2 regions of the Cupriavidus sp. 22TCCZM01-5 genome follow, and region 1 is predicted to be linked to the other one. Evidence: predicted binding sites of a transcription regulator. Region 1 holds the regulator's gene; the other holds the start of a gene.
The links. Region 1 encodes sigma-54, which starts transcription at its own class of promoters, with help from an activator protein. Its sites were predicted from a motif close to TGGCANGNAANCTGCTTT; they were not measured.

Region 1 (3,175 bases):
CGACGAGATCCGTGGCGCGGTGCTGACCTACGACAGCCGCAACGAGTTCTACACAGCTGCCGGCGGCGGTGACAACACCTCGGCCGGCAACCCGTCGGGACGCGTGCGCGCAGTGCTCTCGCCGCGCCAGCAAGCTAGCGGTGCGGCCGCCGCCCCGCCACTCGACCTGAAGCCGGCGCCCGCGCCGTCCAGCAAGCCCTGAATTACGCGCCCGAGCGCACCACCGCCACCATGACCGATACCGCAATGCTCGCCCCCACGTCCGCTTCCGCCGCCAACGACGTCCGTGCCGACAGCAGCACGATGGTCGTGCGCCACCTGAAGAAGCGCTACGGGTCGCGCACGGTGGTGAAGGACGTGTCGCTCGACGTGAAAAGCGGCGAGGTCGTGGGCCTGCTCGGTCCGAACGGCGCGGGCAAGACCACGTCGTTCTACATGATCGTGGGCCTGGTGGCGCTGGACGAGGGCGATATCGTGCTCGACGGCAAGCACATCAGCGGCCTGGCCATCCACGAGCGTGCGCGCATGGGCCTGTCCTACCTGCCGCAGGAAGCTTCGGTGTTCCGCAAGCTCAATGTGGAAGAGAACATCCGCGCGGTGCTGGAGCTCCAGCTCGAAAACGGCAAGGCGCTGCCCAAGGCCGAGATCGACCGCCGCCTCGATACGCTGCTCGACGACCTGCAGATCGCCCACCTGCGCAACAATCCCGCGCTGTCGCTGTCGGGCGGTGAGCGCCGCCGTGTGGAAATCGCGCGCGCGCTGGCATCGTCGCCGCGCTTCATCCTGCTCGACGAGCCATTTGCCGGCGTGGACCCGATCGCGGTCGGCGAGATCCAGCGCATCGTCAGCTTCCTCAAGGCACGCAACATCGGCGTGCTGATCACCGACCACAATGTGCGCGAAACGCTCGGCATCTGCGACCACGCGTATATCATCAGCGAAGGCACCGTACTCGCAGCGGGCCAGCCCGAAGACATCATCGCCAACGAGTCGGTGCGTCGCGTCTATCTGGGCGAGAACTTCCGCATGTGAAGCCGGGGCTGAAACTGTCCCCTTGGCAGAGACGATCATGCAGCATCAGCGATAGCAATTTCCGTTCCAACAACGGGAAGATGCGCATAGAATAGGTCGCATGAAACCGTCGCTACAGCTCCGCCTCTCCCAGCATCTTGCCCTCACGCCGCAATTGCAGCAGTCGATCCGGCTGCTGCAGCTTTCCACGCTGGAACTGCAGCAGGAAGTCGAGCAGGCCCTGACCGAAAACCCGCTGCTCGAGCGCGAGAACGACTGGATCGAAAGCCCGCTGCGCGTGGCTGCGGACGGCTCGGTCAATCTGCAGAGCGCACCGGCACCCGCACCAGCGGAACCGCAGGGCAATGGCGAAGCAAACGCCAACGGCGCGGGCGCAGATGAAGAAGGCTACAGTGACAGCGGTGGCGACGATTACGGCAGCGACTGGAGCCTGGACGATTTCGCGCGGCGCCCGCAGGGCGATGACGACGAGAAGACGCCCATGCAGTTGCGCGATGCCGAGCCCACCCTGCGCGAACACCTGATGGAACAGCTCGCGCCGCTGAAGATCTCTACACGTGACAAGGGGCTCGCGATCTTCCTGATCGAATCGCTCGACGACGACGGCTACCTGAGCGCGTCGCTAGAGGAGATCTGCGCCGAGCTGCCCGAGGAACTCGAATTCGAGGTCGAGGAAGTGCAGGCCATACTCGCGCTGCTGCAAAGCTTCGACCCGCCCGGCGTAGGCGCGCGCAATGCCGCCGAATGCCTGACCCTGCAGCTGCGCCGGCTGCAGCACCCGCAGCGCGAGCTGGCATTGTCGATCGTCAACCATCACCTGGAGCTGCTTGCCGTGCGCGACTACACGCGGTTGAAAAAAGCACTGCAGGTGGACGAAGCGGCGCTCAAGGCCGCCCACGAATTGATCCGCTCGCTCGCGCCATATCCGGGCCACGCGTACAGCCGCCCCGAAGCCGACTTCGTGGTGCCGGACGTGTTCGTGCGCAAGGGTGGCGGCGGATGGATCGCGCAGCTCAACCCGGACGTGATGCCGCGCCTGCGCATCAACGATATGTATGCGCAGATCCTGCGCGGAGCCAAGGGAGAGTCCGGCGCGGCCGGCCTGCAGCAGAAGCTGCAGGAAGCGCGCTGGCTGATCAAGAATATCCAGCAAAGGTTCGACACGATCCTGCGAGTTTCGCAGGCAATTGTCGAACGTCAGAAGAACTTTTTCACGCATGGCGAAATCGCGATGCGCCCCTTGGTTTTGCGGGAGATTGCCGATACACTGGGATTACACGAGTCAACCATATCCCGGGTGACGACTAATAAATACATGGCAACGCCAATGGGTACTTTCGAACTGAAGTACTTTTTCGGCAGCCACGTGTCCACCGAAACCGGTGGCGCGGCTTCATCAACGGCCATCCGCGCCTTGATCAAGCAACTTATAGGAGCCGAAGACCCGAGGAGTCCTCTTTCCGACAGCCGAATTGCCGAATTGCTGGGTGAACAAGGCTTCGTCGTCGCGCGCCGTACCGTCGCCAAGTATCGCGAAGCCCTGAAGATCCCTGCTGTCAATCTCCGCAAGACTTTGTAGCCGAGTTGCACCGCCTGCCTGGTGCAGCTCTTTCAGAAGGAGAAGCGCTATGAACTTCAAGATCAGTGGACACCACCTGGACATCACGCCCCCTCTGCGTGAGTACGTGGAAACGAAGCTGGAGCGTATCGTCAGGCATTTCGATCAAGTCATTGGCGTCAGCGTGCTACTCTCAGTCGACAATCACAAGGAAAAGGACAGGCGGCAGTACGCGGAAATCAATCTGCACCTCCGGGGCAAGGACATCTTTGTCGAAGCCCACCACGAAGACCTGTATGCGGCCATCGACGCACTCGTCGACAAGCTGGACCGCCAGGTGATTCGCTACAAGGACCGCGTGCAAGGCCACGACCGCGAAGCGGTCAAGTACCAGATGGCCGAGTCACAATTACAGCAGCAATGATCATGCCTGCCAGTCGTTAGGCTGGCCCTTAGAAAGGGACTGATAAAAGCAAGCCGCGCCATGTAGCGCGGCTTTTTTGCATCCGCGGCCCCAGCCTTGCCCGGGCCGCCGGCACAAGTGTTCGCAACTGGCGCCGCACGGTGTATGCTCTCCAAGACATA
Region 2 (3,175 bases), on a different contig from region 1:
AGAAGGGGCGGTCGCGCTGCTCGGCATGCCGATCCGGCACGAACAGCGCACGCTCGGCGTGCTCGTCGCGTTCTGCAAGAATGTGGACGGCAGCCGCGTGTTCGCAAACGACCTGCATCTGCTGAAAATCGTCGCGACGCTGATGGGGCAGGCGCTGCTGCTTCATCGTAGCGTCAGCTCTGCGCACGACCGGCTTCAGAGCGAGGTGCGGCGGATGCAGAAGGCGATCCGGCCCGTGCAACAGCTCGATCAGGTGGTCGGCGTGTCGGCGCCGATGCAGGAGGTATTCTCGCAGGTCCACCAGGTTGCGCCGGCGCGCACGACGGTGCTGTTGCGCGGCGAGAGCGGCACCGGCAAGGAAGTGATCGCACGTGCGATTCACCGGCTGTCGCAGCGCAGGGACGAGGTGTTCATCTCCGTGAACTGCGCGGCACTGACCGAGACCCTGCTCGAAAGCGAACTGTTCGGCCATGAGAAGGGCGCCTTCACCGGTGCACAAGGTTTACGCAAGGGGCGCTTCGAAATGGCGCACGGCGGCACGCTGTTCCTCGACGAGGTCGGCGACATCTCGCCGTCGTTCCAGGCGAAGCTGCTGCGCGTGCTGCAGGAGCGCGAGTTCGAGCGGGTCGGCGGCACGATGCCAGTGAAGGTTAACGTGAGATTGATTCTCGCTACCAATCGCAATCTCGAACGCATGGTGAAGGATGGCGAGTTCCGCGCCGATCTCTATTACCGGATCAATGTCGTCAGCATTCAGCTGCCCCCGCTGCGCGAGCGGCGCGATGACATTCCGGCGATGGCGCAGCATTTTCTCGAGCGATTCAACCGCGACAACAACCGGTCGCTGCGCTTCAGCGAAGAGGCGATGCGCGTGCTGACGAGCTGCTATTGGCCGGGCAACGTGCGGGAGCTGGAGAATTGCGTGGAGCGCACCGCGACGATGACGCACCACGACATGATCGACCGCCTCGCATTCCTCTGCCAGGAGGACCGCTGCCTGACGAAGGTGCTGCATCACATCGAGCGGGAGGACGCGGTGCGTCCTTCGCGGCTCGCGGATATTCCAGTCTACGAAGCGCCGACGCCCCATTCCGGCGGCGCCTGCGCGGACGTGCCGCACGAGCACAAGGTGGATGGGCTGCATGCCGACGACCCGCACGATCCTTATGAATCGTATGGCGGCGTCAGTGGTGATGAGGGTAAGCCGGAAGGCGAGCGCGACCGGCTGATCTGGGCGATGGAACGCTGCGGCTGGGTACAAGCAAAGGCCGCGCGGCTCCTGAATATCACGCCGCGGCAGATCGGCTACGCGCTGCATAAGTACGGGATCGAAGTCCGGCGCTTCTGAGCGACAAAGGAAACGTTGCCATCGCACGCGCGCGCAGCAATGCGCGCGCGTGTTGCGTTTACCGGTTCCAGTTAATTCCGGTTACCCGTGTCTCGCGCGCATTGTGCGCTTTGTCGCAACCTCGACAGGTAACGCCGATGTTGTCGCCTCCACACCCCTGACGTCTGCGACAATTCGCACATGCATTTCCTCCAGAACCCGCCGCTGGCGCGGGTCCGAGCGCGTGGCACGGATCTGGCTTTGCAGGACGCACGCACCCCCGTCGCCTGTTCTGGAGAGAACCGATGCAAAGTCTTGAGAACGCCAGTACCCCCCCATCGTCGGCCTACATCGGCATTGGCCAGATCAAGTCTCTCGGCGAGCCGCTAGACGTGCCGGCCACCGGCGGCGGTTGCGGAACGCACGGCGGCGACGGCAAGGCGAGCTGCGGCTCGTCGGGCGGCCCCGACGACATGCCAGCCGAGATCTGGGACAAGGTCAAGAACCACCCGTGCTACTCGGAAGAAGCGCATCACCACTACGCGCGGATGCACGTCGCGGTCGCGCCGGCCTGTAACATCCAGTGCAACTACTGCAACCGCAAATACGACTGCTCGAACGAATCGCGTCCCGGCGTGGTGTCGCAGAAGCTGACGCCCGAGCAGGCAGTGAAGAAGGTCGTCGCGGTTGCCAGCGAGATTCCGCAGATGACGGTGCTCGGCGTTGCCGGCCCCGGCGATTCGCTCGCCAACCCCAAGAAGACCTTCGACACGTTCCGGATGCTGCAAGAGCAGGCGCCCGACATCAAGCTGTGCCTGTCCACCAACGGGCTCGCGCTGCCGGAGCTGGTCGATGAAATCTGCAAGTACAACATCGACCACGTGACGATCACGATCAATATGGTCGATCCGGCGGTCGGCGAGAAGATCTATCCGTGGATTTTCTGGGATCACAAGCGTGTGACAGGCTATGAGGCCGCGAAGATCCTGCACGAGCAGCAGATGAAGGGTCTTGAGATGCTGACCGCGCGCGGCGTGCTGACCAAGATCAACTCGGTGCTGATCCCGGGCATCAACGACGAGCACCTGATCGAGGTGAACCGCGAGGTGAAGAAGCGCGGCGCGTTCCTGCACAACATCATGCCGCTGATCTCCGAAGCCGAGCACGGCACCTACTTCGGCTTGAACGGCCAGCGCGGCCCGACCGCGCAGGAACTGAAGGCGGTGCAGGACGCATGCATGGGCGGCGCGAACCTGATGCGTCACTGCCGCCAGTGCCGCGCGGACGCGGTCGGCCTGCTCGGTGAGGACCGCAGCGAGGAATTCACGCTCGACAAGATCGAACAGATGGAAGTCGTGTATGACCTCGATCGACGCCGTGAATACCAGAACCGCGTCGAGGAAGAGCGCAACGCGCAGCATGCGGCGAAGCAGGAAGCGCTGGCCGCGTCGAAGGCGATCGACGTCGCGGAGGACCTGAAGGTGCTGGTGGCCGTCGCGACCAAGGGCCGCGGCCGCGTGAACGAGCATTTCGGCCACGTGACCGAGTTCCAGATCTTCGAGGTGTCGGCGGCCGAAGCGCTGTTCGTCGGCCATCGCCGCGTCGATCTGTACTGCCAGGGCGGCTTCGGTGACGACGAGCAGTTGCCGTCGGTGGTGCGCGCGATCAATGACTGCCATGCGGTACTGGTCGCCAAGATCGGTGCGTGCCCGCGCGATGAACTGGCACAGGCCGGCATCGAGCCGGTGGACCAGTTCGCCGGCGAGTTCATCGAGAAGGCGGCGTTGGCCTGGTTCAACGATTACCGCGGCCGCATCGCATCCGGCGCGATCGTGCACGCCGACCGCG

Region 2: the regulator sigma-54 is predicted to act here: its motif matches at 1,573-1,590, upstream of nifB (nitrogenase cofactor biosynthesis protein NifB).

Annotation. Positions count from the first base shown of each region.
Region 1 is NZ_JBYOJR010000001.1:223,690-226,864, reverse strand. Features, by position in the region: gene lptA (lipopolysaccharide transport periplasmic protein LptA) at 1-202, shown strand, start outside; gene lptB (LPS export ABC transporter ATP-binding protein) at 232-1,032, shown strand; gene AC3FNH_RS01165 (RNA polymerase factor sigma-54) at 1,133-2,611, shown strand; gene hpf (ribosome hibernation-promoting factor, HPF/YfiA family) at 2,661-3,014, shown strand.
Region 2 is NZ_JBYOJR010000031.1:38,363-41,537, reverse strand. Features, by position in the region: gene nifA (nif-specific transcriptional activator NifA) at 1-1,348, shown strand, start outside; gene nifB (nitrogenase cofactor biosynthesis protein NifB) at 1,633-3,175, shown strand, end outside.